DNA from 3 places in the Paenibacillus sp. FSL H8-0259 genome. Region 1 is predicted to be linked to each of the others. Evidence: a T-box and tRNA genes for the amino acid it is inferred to sense, from the RefSeq annotation. Region 1 holds a T-box; the other regions hold tRNA genes.
What was found. The T-box of region 1 lies ahead of lysS (lysine--tRNA ligase). A T-box ahead of a tRNA ligase gene usually reads a tRNA of that ligase, here a tRNA-Lys.
Positions count from the first base shown of each region.

Region 1 (4,638 bases):
ACGCATTTGTGAAGCTGATGAAGGAGAGTAAGATAGCGGAATACAATTTCAGCCTGCGGGAGACACAGACCTATGAGATTATTGAGGATGTGCGTACCCTACGCAGCGATATTGGTATTCTGTATATCAATGAGAGTAACTATAAGGTAATGAACAAGCTGTTTAGCGACGGTAACCTGAAGTTTACACCGCTATTCAATACGAATCCGCATGTATATGTGCGGGCAGGACATGTGCTGGCCGGCAAAGAAAGAATCACTATTGATGATATTCTTGCGTTTCCTTATATTACTTTTGAGCAGGGGGATAACAATTCACTGCACTTCTCGGAGGAAATGCTTAGCTTCACACAAATTGAGAAGAATATTAAAGTTACCGACCGCGCCACACTGACTCATCTGCTGCTCGGAAGTGATTCGTATACGGTAGGCACAGGAATAATGGCCTCTGAGCTGAATGATGCGGGACTGGTCACTATTCCTTTTGACAGCAAAGAGGTGTTCTCTGTCGGCTGGATTGCCCACAAGGACCGTAAACCGAGCGAGATTATGTCGGGGTATATTAACATTCTGAATGATCTGGTGTCGGATAATTATTTCGAGCTTGAATCATTCTTACTTTAACAGCAGGAGGGACGTATGAGTAGTCCAGTTATCGGATCGACAAGAAATGTACCGCCCTTTCGCTATGATATTGTCGGAAGCTTCCTGCGGCCAGAAGCGCTCAAAGCAGCGCGCAGCCTGCATGCCCAAGGTACCATGACCGCCGGGGAACTGCGTGAGGTGGAGAACATAGAGATTGCCAAGCTGCTCCAGCAGCAGAAATCCCTGGGGCTGCATGCCGTAACCGATGGCGAGTTCCGCCGCTCCTGGTGGCATCTTGATTTCTTCTTCGGGGTACAGGGGACGCAGAAGATCACACTCGGGCCGGCCGGCAGCTCCAAGGAACCGGTGAACCGGGCAGAGAGCTTCAAGATTACCGGTAAAATCGCATTCGGCGACCATCCTATGGTGGCAGATTTCAGCAGTCTGCAGCAGATGGCCGGAGACACGCTTGCCAAAATGACGATTCCCTCACCGGCGCTGTTTCATTTCGTGCAGGATTATAACGGAAACGAGGTCTACTCGGATGCCGCAACGCTGTATGGAGATATCATCCGGGTGTACCGGGATGCGATACAGGCCTTCTACGATGCCGGCTGCCGGTATCTGCAGCTGGATGATACTACGTGGGGCACACTTTGCAGCGGCAAACACCGGGCGCATCTGCGCAGCAGAGGCGTCGATCCCGACCAGCTGGCGAAGGACTATGTCCGGCTGATTAATGAGAGCATCGCTGCCCGCCCTGCGGATATGACGATTGCGCTGCATGTGTGCAGAGGTAATCTCCGCTCGACCTGGTTTGCTGCCGGGGGGTACGGGCCGGTTGCCGAAGAGCTGTTCGCTGGCGCCGAAGTGGACGCGTTCTTCCTGGAGTATGACAATGAACGTTCCGGTGACTTCGAACCGCTGCGCTTTATTCGTAACCAATTTGTTGTGCTGGGGCTGGTGACCACGAAGCATGGCGGCCTGGAGAACAAAGAGCAGCTCAAAGCCCGGATAGCCGAAGCGGCAGAATATGTGGATATTAATCAGCTTTGTCTCAGCACCCAATGCGGCTTCGCCTCCTCCGAGGAAGGGAATATCCTGACCGAAGAAGAACAGTGGGACAAGCTGCGGCTGGTGATTGAGACGGCGGATGAGGTTTGGGTGTAGAAGGTATATGCTGCATAGAGAGCGGGGTTGTACGAAGGGGTGACCTGCTCTCTTTTTTGAGGGGAGATATAAGATATATGCTTCGCCAGGACCTGATGGGATGGGGGGTTGACCACCACCTTGGGCCAAGCACCACGCGCCGGGATGAGGACCCGGAATTAGTTGGATTTAATCCACTTGCTGATGAACAAATGGTCCCTGTCAAGGTAGCAGTTGGAAAAACAACACTTAAATGATCATCTTTCACCCAGAGCAGCAAAAACCAATAGTATTAGATGTCATTTATCCACTTGCTTTCACTATTCCTTCAGAAATGGGGAAATTAAGATACGTTTTTCCACTTGCTTATCGTGCGAGGCGGTACCCTTACAGCTTCCACACCGGCATCTCCCAAGGGGGGGACTGTTCCCGGTTAATGCTTTGTTATTGACAGAACCCAGCTCCCGCAGTACACTTGCAAATAATTACTTACATACACACAAGCGATGAAGAGAAGAGTAGGCAGGCGGCAGCGTTCACAGAGAGCTCCAGAGTGGTGAAAGGGGGCAGCAAAGCGTCTGATCTGAAAAAAGTCTCTGAGCTGCATACGGAATTGGGCATGGCGCCCAAGGATGCTATGCCGGGATCTCCCGTTACAGAGATAGGGTATAAGCGTAATGGCCGTACCCGAAGAGGCGGGCCTGGCAACATGTCCGCGAACAGAGGTGGTACCACGAAGCTTATTCAAGCTCTCGTCCTCAAGATAACAATCTTGAGGGCGGGAGCTTTTTTGCGTTCCCGGGCGGCCGGGCGTCGTGCCAAGTCAAACAGGCTCCACATGAACTCCATACTAACAGTAGAGGTGATTTGCCAATGCATTGGGCAGAAAAAATTGCAAGCCAGTTAATAGAAAACCATCCGGAGCGGCAGACTTTTGTATGTGCATCGGGGATCAGTCCGTCCGGATCGGTCCATATCGGAAATTTCCGCGAGATTGTGACCACTTCGTTTGTAGCTAAAGCGCTGCGGCGGGCGGGGAAGGAGGTACGGTTCATTTTCTCGTGGGATGACTTTGACCGGTTCCGGAAGGTGCCGAAGCTTGTGGACCCTGCATTCGGACAATATATAGGGCTGCCATATTCGCAGGTTCCCTGTCCGCATGGCTGCCATACTTCGTACGCGGCACATTTCGAGGCGGAGTTTGAGCAGGCGCTGCAGGCATTTGAGATCGAGCCTGAATTCATCTATCAGAGCCGGGAATACCAGTCACACCGCTATAATCCGGCAATCCTGCATGCCCTGCGCCACCGGGAAGAGATCTACGATATTCTGATGTCGTTCAAAACTGGCGAGAGCTCTGCGGAAGACCGGGCAGCTTTTTATCCGGTGAATGTATACTGCGGACGGTGTGGAAAAGATGCGACAACGATTCACAGCTTCGACGACAGCGCAGAGACCGTGGTGTACAGCTGTAAGTGCGGTCATGCCGATACCATATGTGTTCCTGAGGCTGACAACCTGAAGCTGCACTGGAAAATCGACTGGCCGATGCGCTGGAACATGGAGCAGGTGGTGTTTGAGCCCGGCGGACGTGATCACTCGTCTGAAACCGGAAGCTATAATGTGGCCGCAGTAATCTCGGAGCGGATCTTCGGCAACCCGCCGCCTATGTATGAGCCCTATGAATTTATCAGCATTAAAGGCAGTTACTCCAAAATGTCCAGCTCTTCCGGGCATAATTACACACCCGATGATCTGCTGAACATATATGCCCCGGAGAATATCCTGTTCCTGTTCGCCAAATACCAGCCGAATGCGGCTTTTCATATTGGATTGGATGAGGATGTGCTGCGCAATTATGCGGAGTTCGAGCGATATGCTGCTGGAGTTCATGCCGGAACATTAACGGGTGATCTTGCGGATGCGCTGGAGTTATCGTTGCTTAGCGGCTCTACCGGAACGTCCCCGAGCTTCAGTCAGGTGTCCAGTCTGCTGCCATTAATCAACTTCGACCGGGAACTGCTCCGGGATATTCTCACCAAGAATGGGGAGAAGGCAGATGAGCATCAGCTGCTGCTGACGGCGGACCGGGCGGAGCACTGGATCAGAAACTGGATGCCGCACAAGCTGATTACGGTCAATTCTTCGCCGGACTTAGCCTATTATCATACACTGGACGCGGCAGAGCTGAAATGGCTGCGCACCCTTTGCAGTCTGCTAAGAAACTGTGAGCTGGATGAAACGCAGAGAATGACCCAAATCTACGCCATCTGTCATCATGAGGACAAAAAAACAATGCGGACTCAGCAAAAAAGGCTGTTCACCATTATCTATCAGCTGGTTCTGAGTGCGGATGAAGGCCCGCGTCTGCCGATGCTTATTCAGGCTGCGGGGACGGAGCGGATGCTGTCTTTACTGGATTTATGAATGGAGCCGGACGGCCCTTTACGGGATATATCGAACAGAGGTATAATGTACAGGACTGTTTTTAATCAAATGTTGGAAAGTGAGCGGTAACGATATGGGTCGTAAGTGGAATAATATTAAGGAAAAGAAAGCATCCAAGGATGCCAATACAAGTAAGGTCTACGCTAAGTTCGGAGTAGAAATCTATGTTGTCGCTAAGAAGGGTGAACCTGATCCCGAATCCAACCGTGCACTGAAGGTGGTTCTGGAACGGGCCAAAACTTACAATGTGCCGAAGGCGATTATCGACCGCGCACTTGAAAAGGCAAAAGGCAGCGGCGACGAAAATTACGTGGAGCTTCGTTATGAAGGCTTCGGGCCAAGCGGTTCGATGATCGTGGTCGATGCGCTGACGAATAACGTTAACCGTACAGCTCCGCTGGTACGCTCCACCTTCAGCAAGAACGGCGGCAATATGGGTGTCAGCGGCTCGGTAACG
Region 1 is NZ_CP150147.1:3,912,089-3,916,726, forward strand. Features, by position in the region: gene NSU01_RS16625 (LysR family transcriptional regulator) at 1-623, shown strand, start outside; gene NSU01_RS16630 (5-methyltetrahydropteroyltriglutamate--homocysteine S-methyltransferase) at 639-1,754, shown strand; T-box leader at 2,231-2,496, shown strand; gene lysS (lysine--tRNA ligase) at 2,607-4,160, shown strand; gene NSU01_RS16640 (YebC/PmpR family DNA-binding transcriptional regulator) at 4,255-4,638, shown strand, end outside.

Region 2 (4,638 bases), 3.5 Mb from region 1:
GGGTGATGGCGTGCCTTTTGTAGAATGAACCGGCGAGTTACGTTTAACATGCAAGGTTAAGGTGAGAAGCCGGAGCCGCAGCGAAAGCGAGTCTGAATAGGGCGATTGAGTATGTGGACGTAGACCCGAAACCGTGTGATCTACCCCTGTCCAGGGTGAAGGTGCGGTAACACGCACTGGAGGCCCGAACCCACGCATGTTGAAAAATGCGGGGATGAGGTGGGGGTAGCGGAGAAATTCCAATCGAACTCGGAGATAGCTGGTTCTCCCCGAAATAGCTTTAGGGCTAGCCTCGGTGAATGGAGTGGTGGAGGTAGAGCACTGATTGGGTGCGGGGCCCGCAAGGGTTACCAAGCTCAGTCAAACTCCGAATGCCATTAACTTCTTGCCGGGAGTCAGACAGTGAGTGCTAAGATCCATTGTCAAAAGGGAAACAGCCCAGACCATCAGCTAAGGTCCCCAAGTGTGTGTTAAGTGGGAAAGGATGTGGAGTTGCACAGACAACCAGGATGTTGGCTTAGAAGCAGCCACCATTGAAAGAGTGCGTAATAGCTCACTGGTCGAGTGACTCTGCGCCGAAAATGTAACGGGGCTAAACACACCACCGAAGCTATGGCTAGATGCTTTGCATCTGGGGTAGGGGAGCGTTGTATGTAGGTTGAAGGTGTACCGTAAGGAGCGCTGGACAGCATACAAGTGAGAATGCCGGTATGAGTAACGAAAAGATCAGTGAGAATCTGATCCGCCGAAAGCCCAAGGTTTCCTGAGGAAGGCTCGTCCGCTCAGGGTAAGTCGGGACCTAAGGCGAGGCCGAAAGGCGTAGTCGAAGGACAACAGTTTGAAATTACTGTACCACCGTAATCCGCTATGAGCGATGGGGTGACGCAGGAGGGTAGTGACGCGGACTGATGGATATGTCCGTCTAAGCAGTGAGGCTGATGTGTAGGCAAATCCGCACATCACTAAGGCTGGGCTGTGATGGGGAGCGAAAATTGTAGTAGCGAAGGTCATGATCTCACACTGCCAAGAAAAGCCTCTAGCCAGGAGAAGGTGCCCGTACCGCAAACCGACACAGGTAGGCGAGAAGAGAATTCTAAGGCGCGCGGAAGAACTCTCGTTAAGGAACTCGGCAAAATGACCTCGTAACTTCGGGAGAAGAGGTGCCTCGGTAGGGTGAATAGCCCGAGGGGGCCGCAGTGAAAAGGCCCAAGCGACTGTTTAGCAAAAACACAGGTCTGTGCGAAGCCGCAAGGCGAAGTATACGGGCTGACGCCTGCCCGGTGCTGGAAGGTTAAGGGGAGTGGTTAGGAGCAATCCGAAGCTGTGAACCGAAGCCCCAGTAAACGGCGGCCGTAACTATAACGGTCCTAAGGTAGCGAAATTCCTTGTCAGGTAAATTCTGACCCGCACGAATGGCGTAACGACTTGGGCGCTGTCTCAACGAGAGATCCGGTGAAATTTTAATACCTGTGAAGATGCAGGTTACCCGCGACAAGACGGAAAGACCCCATGGAGCTTTACTGCAGCTTGATATTGAATTTGGGTACGATCTGTACAGGATAGGTGGGAGCCGTTGAGGCAGGAGCGCAAGCTTCTGCGGAGGCGCCGTTGGGATACCACCCTGATCGTATCTAGGTTCTAACCTAGTGCCCTAATCGGGTACGGGGACCGTGTCAGGCGGGCAGTTTGACTGGGGCGGTCGCCTCCTAAAGAGTAACGGAGGCGTTCAAAGGTTCCCTCAGAATGGTTGGAAATCATTCGAAGAGTGCAAAGGCATAAGGGAGCTTGACTGCGAGACCAACAAGTCGAGCAGGGACGAAAGTCGGACTTAGTGATCCGGTGGTACCGCATGGAAGGGCCATCGCTCAACGGATAAAAGCTACCCTGGGGATAACAGGCTTATCTCCCCCAAGAGTCCACATCGACGGGGAGGTTTGGCACCTCGATGTCGGCTCATCGCATCCTGGGGCTGAAGTAGGTCCCAAGGGTTGGGCTGTTCGCCCATTAAAGCGGTACGCGAGCTGGGTTCAGAACGTCGTGAGACAGTTCGGTCCCTATCTGTCGTGGGCGCAGGAAATTTGAGAGGAGCTGTCCTTAGTACGAGAGGACCGGGATGGACGTACCGCTGGTGCATCAGTTGTTCCGCCAGGAGCATGGCTGAGTAGCTACGTACGGACGGGATAAGCGCTGAAAGCATCTAAGCGTGAAGCCCCCCTCAAGATGAGATTTCCCAATTAGTAAGACCCCTTGAAGACGACGAGGTAGATAGGTTGGAGGTGGAAGTGCAGCAATGCATGGAGCTGACCAATACTAATCGGTCGAGGGCTTATCCAAATTCTTAGAGCGCAGATTCGTTTCGGATTCAGTTTTCAGGAATCAATTCCTGAAGCATTTACGCTGTAAATGCCCGTTTGGTGGCGATAGCGGAGGGGTTCCACGCGTACCCATCCCGAACACGACCGTTAAGCCCTCCAGCGCCGATGGTACTTGGACCGAAGGGTCCTGGAAGAGTAGGACGCTGCCAAGCGGACAATATTCCCTGATAGCTCAGTTGGTAGAGCACTCGACTGTTAATCGAGTTGTCACAGGTTCGAGTCCTGTTCGGGGAGCCATGCTCTCATAGCTCAGCAGGTAGAGTGCTTCCATGGTAAGGAAGAGGTCACCGGTTCGAATCCGGTTGAGAGCTCCACAGATTTACTAAGGCCCGTTGGTCAAGGGGTTAAGACACCTCCCTTTCACGGAGGTAACATGGGTTCGAATCCCATACGGGTCACCAATTTTTATACCCCTTTGGGTCACCATACATATGGAGGCTTAGCTCAGCTGGGAGAGCATCTGCCTTACAAGCAGAGGGTCGGGGGTTCGAACCCCTCAGCCTCCACCATAATTTTCTTGATTTTTGTGGGAGATTGTGGGCATTATATAGGTATCTATTGTAGGGGATTCGCCAAGCGGTAAGGCAACGGACTCTGACTCCGTCATCATAGGTTCGAATCCTATATCCCCTGCCAATTGCGAGCCATTAGCTCAGTTGGTAGAGCACCTGACTTTTAATCAGGGTGTCGAAGGTTCGAGTCCTTCATGGCTCACTTTTATTAGTTTTATGCGCGTGTGGCGGAATGGCAGACGCACCAGACTTAGGATCTGGCGTCGTAAGACGTGGGGGTTCAAGTCCCTTCACGCGCACCACTTGTTTGCGGACGTGGCTCAGCGGTAGAGCATCGCCTTGCCAAGGCGAGGGTCGCGGGTTCGATTCCCGTCGTCCGCTCCATAATTTTTGCGCCCTTAGCTCAGCTGGATAGAGCGTTTGACTACGAATCAAAAGGTCGGGAGTTCGAATCTCTCAGGGCGCGCCATTTATAACTTCATCGGGATGTAGCTCAGCTTGGTAGAGCACCTGGTTTGGGACCAGGGGGTCGCATGTTCAAATCGTGTCATCCCGATATTTCACCTTTGCGGGTGTAGTTCAATGGTAGAACTTCAGCCTTCCAAGCTGATAGCGTGGGTTCGATTCCCATCACCCGCTCCATATTAAATTTCATAGTTTCGGGATGTAGCTCAGCTTGGTAGAGCACCTGGTTTGGGACCAGGGGGTCGCATGTTCAAATCGTGTCATCCCGATAACACAGCTAATAGCTGGCAATGAACTCTTACTTCGGTAAGAGTTTTTTGTTGCGTTATTAAAGGAACATATGTTCCTTTAATCGTCTAAAAAAAAGACAACCTCTGCCGGGATGCCGATCCTTGCATAATAGCTCTGTAAAGATTCATCCTGCTCGATAGAAGTTCCAGCGGATAGCAGCTTCACTGCGAATATATTAGCCTGACGCTCCAGCTTCCCCGGTGAGAAAAAAGAGTTTTCCTCCAGGAAAAAACGGTTGACCCCTTTATGCAGACGGTCATGAGCCAATTCATGCGCACATACAAACCGCTGCCACTCCAGAGGCAGCTCATTATGAATGACGATAAACCTTCTTCTTAACTTACGGTAATACAAGCCCTTGGTGCCTTCGCCCAGATTGATGAATCTGATGTGAATGCCGAGGGCCCCAGCCAGCTCGAAGGGGTTGTTGGTTTTATATTTTTTGACCAGACGCTTGATTAGCTCATCCATATTCTTCACCCGCAGCATGTTAATAGTTGTATGATTGCCTGGCTATTCCTTTGTATCTGAATCGTGCTTGGGCTTGGTTCTTTTGTTCATATGCTTGGCCTCCCAGAATAGACCTGTCAACACATCCTTGATCCGCTGCTTATCTTCCTTGTTCAGTGGGATCCCGTCAAACATCAGCTCGCCATCATCCTCAAGCATTTGGCGGAAATCACGCTTATCCTTACTCGTAGCCCATGCAGGCATTGACCCTCCAGTACTGCTCTGTGATTCGGTTAAATGACCGGCATGGCCCATAAGCTCCTCATAAGAGACATCGGTCGCTTCAGCAATCTTACGCAGTGTAGCCGGCTTAGGGACACCCCGTAGTCCATTCTCTATCCGCGAAATTTGTGCTCCGCTAATTCCGGCAAGGGATGCCAACTGATTGATTGTCAGTCCCTTTCCTTCCCGAAGCTGTTTCAGATAGTTCCCGAATTCCTCTGCCATTGTTAACCACTCCTTATCACCTAATAAGCTGTTGCTAT
Region 2 is NZ_CP150147.1:7,446,811-7,451,448, reverse strand. Features, by position in the region: rRNA gene NSU01_RS31960 (23S ribosomal RNA) at 1-2,334, shown strand, start outside; rRNA gene rrf (5S ribosomal RNA) at 2,411-2,527, shown strand; tRNA gene NSU01_RS31950 (tRNA-Asn) at 2,537-2,612, shown strand; tRNA gene NSU01_RS31945 (tRNA-Thr) at 2,614-2,689, shown strand; tRNA gene NSU01_RS31940 (tRNA-Glu) at 2,702-2,776, shown strand; tRNA gene NSU01_RS31935 (tRNA-Val) at 2,809-2,884, shown strand; tRNA gene NSU01_RS31930 (tRNA-Gln) at 2,938-3,011, shown strand; tRNA gene NSU01_RS31925 (tRNA-Lys) at 3,017-3,089, shown strand; tRNA gene NSU01_RS31920 (tRNA-Leu) at 3,106-3,189, shown strand; tRNA gene NSU01_RS31915 (tRNA-Gly) at 3,197-3,271, shown strand; tRNA gene NSU01_RS31910 (tRNA-Arg) at 3,280-3,356, shown strand; tRNA gene NSU01_RS31905 (tRNA-Pro) at 3,370-3,443, shown strand; tRNA gene NSU01_RS31900 (tRNA-Gly) at 3,456-3,529, shown strand; tRNA gene NSU01_RS31895 (tRNA-Pro) at 3,548-3,621, shown strand; gene NSU01_RS31890 (ImmA/IrrE family metallo-endopeptidase) at 3,701-4,114, opposite strand; gene NSU01_RS31885 (helix-turn-helix transcriptional regulator) at 4,157-4,600, opposite strand.
Region 2: it has a tRNA-Lys gene. The T-box ahead of lysS (lysine--tRNA ligase) is inferred to sense a tRNA for this amino acid. The anticodon was not compared.

Region 3 (4,638 bases), 2.9 Mb from region 1:
CCGTGAAATTCTATACCGAAGAAGGCAACTACGACCTCGTCGGCAACAATACACCTGTCTTTTTCATCCGTGATGCGATCAAATTCCCGGACTTTATCCATACCCAGAAACGCCACCCGCAGACACATCTGAAGAACCCGAACGCTGTATGGGATTTCTGGTCGCTCTCCCCTGAATCCCTGCACCAGGTTACGATTCTGATGTCTGACCGCGGCATACCGGCCACCCTCCGTCATATGCACGGCTTCGGCAGCCATACGTTCAAGTGGGTGAATGCAGAAGGCGCCGCAGTATGGGTGAAATACCATTTCAAAACAGAGCAGGGCGTCAAGAATCTCGATGTTAATCTGGCTGCGCAGATTGCCGGTGACAACCCGGATTACCATACTGAGGACTTATTCAATGCGATCGACAAAGGGGATTTCCCCGCCTGGAGACTGCATGTGCAGATCATGCCTGTAGAGGATGCTGACACCTACCGTTTCGACCCGTTTGATGTCACCAAGGTATGGTCCCAGAAGGATTACCCGCTGATTGAGGTGGGCCGCATGGTGCTGGACCGCAATCCGGAGAACTACTTCGCCGAAGTGGAGCAGGCTACCTTCTCCCCGGGATCATTTGTGCCAGGGATAGAAGCCTCTCCTGATAAAATGCTCCAGGGCCGCCTCTTCGCCTACGGAGACGCCCACCGTTACCGGGTAGGAGCGAATCACAACCACCTGCCGGTTAACCGGCCCATCGCCGAGGTGAACAATAATCAGCGGGATGGCGCGCTGAATCATACCAATAACGGCGGAGGCTCCGTGTATTACGAGCCTAACAGCTTCGGCGGGGCAACCGAGTCGCCGCAGGATAGACCGGCCGCTTTTGCAGTCTCCGGTCAAGCAGACAGTCTCCCTTATGATCACAACGATCATTACACCCAGCCGGGTGATCTCTATCGTCTGCTGAATGAAGAGGAGCGTGCCCGGCTCGTACGCAATATTGTAGGCGCGATGACTCCAGTCGAGTCGGATGAGATCAAGCTTCGCCAGATTGGCCATTTCTACAAAGCCGATCCGGAATTTGGACGGCGTATCGCGGACGGACTGGGACTGGTGGTACCGGAGTAACTCCACTTGCACCCTTCAGCGCCAAGAAACCCCTGACTTCATCAGTCAGGGGTTTCTTGGGATTATCGTATTTGCATTTTCTATGTATATTGCCTAATGATACACATTCATCCACTGCTCCAGCTGCTGCTTCAGTCCCTGTCTCGCGGATACCGGCTCAAGAATCTCGGCGTTAGGGCCATATTGCAGAATCCACTTAATAAATTCCTTGTCGTTATTGACGGTGACTTCAAACAGCAGACTTCCGTCTTCCTCATCGGTCATTCGCGGGTGCACGAACAATTCCTCTTCTTTGATGTAACGCGCTACCTCCGGATGAAACCGCACTTTGAAGGTGGTATTCTTGTTGCCCCGGTCGATCGACCAGGTATTTTTCAGATACTGTTTAATATTGAAATCCCCTTTGTCGAAGGGGGTATCCGTCACCTCTACCTGCTGAAAACGGCTGATGCGAAATGTCCGGATCGCCCTCTTCAGGTGGCAATAGCCAATCAGATAGAATCTCTGGTCACGCGGAATCAAATAATAAGGATCAATCTCCCGCTGCGTTGTCTCATTACGCAATTGCGAGTGATATACCGTACGAATCCGCCTTTGCTCCATAATCGCCCCGATCAGCGGCTGCAGGAAATTCCGGCTCTCCTTGCGGTAAGCAGGCTTGCCCATTTGGATAATATCTGAAATATTCTCAAGCATTCCATTCTGTTTGGATTTCTCCTTCAGATGTGTGCCCATGACTTTGTCAAAGGCAGACAGAAAACCTGGGGGGATTTTGCCGGGTGCCAGCACGGAGGGCAGCAGAGAGAAGGCCATTGCCTCCTGCTCGGAGAAATCCAGCGGGTATAAGAAGAATTTCCCCATAAACTTATAACCCGTTCCTCTCCCCTCATTCATCACCGGTGCAAAATGACTGATTACATCCAAGTCCCTGTAAATCGTTCTAATATTCACCTCGCACCGGAATGCCAGATCCGCAGCCGTAATCCCGGGATTCGACTGGATGGCGTTAATGATCTTGAAGATCCGTATTACTTTGTCTGTCATAATAAATGCTCCTCAACTTCCAAGTAAATAGTGCCTGTTCTTCCATAGTTCTAATATAACAGGTCTATATAAACATGGCTGTCTGCATAATATAGCATTACCAGCGCATAGAGCGGCCACCAGCATATACTATGTATTTTTAGTAAGCAATACTTCCGCCCCATGCTAAAAAAACAAAAAAACCCTTGAATATCAAGGGTTGCTGTAACTATTATTTAAGCGGGTGATGGGAATCGAACCCACGCTATCAGCTTGGAAGGCTGAAGTTCTACCATTGAACTACACCCGCAAAGGTGAAATATCGGGATGACACGATTTGAACATGCGACCCCCTGGTCCCAAACCAGGTGCTCTACCAAGCTGAGCTACATCCCGTTAATATAAAAGCTATACTGCAAAGTAATAATGGCGCGCCCTGAGAGATACGGATGCTTCGCATCCGATTGCGAAGTTGTGCTATTGAAGCTGATGCTCCAACGAACTCGTTCGAATCCTGAGGACACTTTGATGATTCAATGAAGTTATAAATGGCGCGCCCTGAGAGATTCGAACTCCCGGCCTTTTGATTCGTAGTCAAACGCTCTATCCAGCTGAGCTAAGGGCGCAAAATCTATATGGAGCGGACGACGGGAATCGAACCCGCGACCCTCGCCTTGGCAAGGCGATGCTCTACCGCTGAGCCACGTCCGCAAAAACATGGTGCGCGTGAAGGGACTTGAACCCCCACGTCGTGAAACGCCAGATCCTAAGTCTGGTGCGTCTGCCATTCCGCCACACGCGCACACTTTATAAGAAAATGGTGAGCCATGAAGGACTCGAACCTTCGACACCCTGATTAAAAGTCAGGTGCTCTACCAACTGAGCTAATGGCTCTCATAAGAGAAGCAATCATAAATGAAATGGCTGGGGATATAGGAATCGAACCTATGAATGACGGAGTCAAAGTCCGTTGCCTTACCGCTTGGCTAATCCCCAATATTAATAATTAGCAAACACTACGGAATCGGGTGGATACTCTATACTTCGAGATATAGGATGCTCAATCCCTGATACCTTCATACAATAAAAATGGCGGAACAAGGCGGGATACTCTTCACTCCGTTACGAGATTGCGAAGTATTCCTTACGATGCCTATGCTTGGGCGGACCCTGGGAATTCTCATCCCTGAAGCAATAAAGATGGCGGAACCGACGGGATTCGAACCCGCGATCTCCTGCGTGACAGGCAGGCATGTTAGGCCAACTACACCACGGTTCCAAATTGGTTGCGGGGGCAGGATTTGAACCTGCGGCCTTCGGGTTATGAGCCCGACGAGCTACCGGGCTGCTCCACCCCGCGTCAATGTTAAAGATCTATTCTGTTAAAGATAGATGGTGGAGGCTGAGGGGTTCGAACCCCCGACCCTCTGCTTGTAAGGCAGATGCTCTCCCAGCTGAGCTAAGCCTCCATATATGACTCGTATGGGATACTCTCCACTCCGTTACGAGATTGCGAAGTATTCCTCACGAAGCCTATGCTTCAACGAACCCAGGGAATTCTCATCCCATAAATCCAAGAAGAAATTGGTGACTCGTATGGGATTCGAACCCATGTTACCTCCGTGAAAGGGAGGTGTCTTAACCCCTTGACCAACGAGCCATGCTGTTAAATAATTCTACTTCTCATCCCTATACAGGGAAGGTAAAGCTACGGAGAGAGAGGGATACTCTTCACTTCGTTACGAGATTGCGAAGCTGTGCTAACGAAGCCAATGCTCCAACGAACCACTGAGGGTTCTCATCCCTTTACAGAGAAGGTAATGCTACGGAGAGAGAGGGATTCGAACCCTCGAGACGCTTGTGGCGCCTACACGATTTCCAATCGTGCTCCTTCGGCCAAACTCGGACACCTCTCCAGATGGCTCCCCGAACAGGACTCGAACCTGTGACAACTCGATTAACAGTCGAGTGCTCTACCAACTGAGCTATCAGGGAATATGGTGGGCCTTAGTGGACTCGAACCACTGACCTCACCCTTATCAGAGGTGCGCTCTAACCAGCTGAGCTAAAGGCCCGTTCTCATACCACTATGCAACTAATAAGGGCAAAAAAAATACCACAGTGTGTGTGGATTGTCCGCTTGGCGGCGTCCTACTCTCCCAGGACCCTTCGGTCCAAGTACCATCGGCGCTGGAGGGCTTAACGGTCGTGTTCGGGATGGGTACGCGTGGAACCCCTCCGCTATCGCCACCAAACGGGCATTTACAGCGTAAATGCTTCAGGAATTGATTCCTGAAAACTGAATCCGAAACGAATCTGCGCTCTAAGAATTTGGATAAGCCCTCGACCGATTAGTATTGGTCAGCTCCATGCATTGCTGCACTTCCACCTCCAACCTATCTACCTCGTCGTCTTCAAGGGGTCTTACTAATTGGGAAATCTCATCTTGAGGGGGGCTTCACGCTTAGATGCTTTCAGCGCTTATCCCGTCCGTACGTAGCTA
Region 3 is NZ_CP150147.1:1,047,335-1,051,972, reverse strand. Features, by position in the region: gene katA (catalase KatA) at 1-1,112, shown strand, start outside; gene NSU01_RS04550 (WYL domain-containing protein) at 1,206-2,156, opposite strand; tRNA gene NSU01_RS04545 (tRNA-Gly) at 2,375-2,445, opposite strand; tRNA gene NSU01_RS04540 (tRNA-Pro) at 2,458-2,531, opposite strand; tRNA gene NSU01_RS04535 (tRNA-Arg) at 2,685-2,761, opposite strand; tRNA gene NSU01_RS04530 (tRNA-Gly) at 2,772-2,846, opposite strand; tRNA gene NSU01_RS04525 (tRNA-Leu) at 2,854-2,937, opposite strand; tRNA gene NSU01_RS04520 (tRNA-Lys) at 2,954-3,029, opposite strand; tRNA gene NSU01_RS04515 (tRNA-Gln) at 3,057-3,131, opposite strand; tRNA gene NSU01_RS04510 (tRNA-Asp) at 3,337-3,414, opposite strand; tRNA gene NSU01_RS04505 (tRNA-Met) at 3,419-3,495, opposite strand; tRNA gene NSU01_RS04500 (tRNA-Val) at 3,529-3,604, opposite strand; tRNA gene NSU01_RS04495 (tRNA-Glu) at 3,721-3,795, opposite strand; tRNA gene NSU01_RS04490 (tRNA-Ser) at 3,962-4,051, opposite strand; tRNA gene NSU01_RS04485 (tRNA-Asn) at 4,055-4,130, opposite strand; tRNA gene NSU01_RS04480 (tRNA-Ile) at 4,134-4,210, opposite strand; rRNA gene rrf (5S ribosomal RNA) at 4,274-4,390, opposite strand; rRNA gene NSU01_RS04470 (23S ribosomal RNA) at 4,467-4,638, opposite strand, start outside.
Region 3: it has a tRNA-Lys gene. The T-box ahead of lysS (lysine--tRNA ligase) is inferred to sense a tRNA for this amino acid. The anticodon was not compared.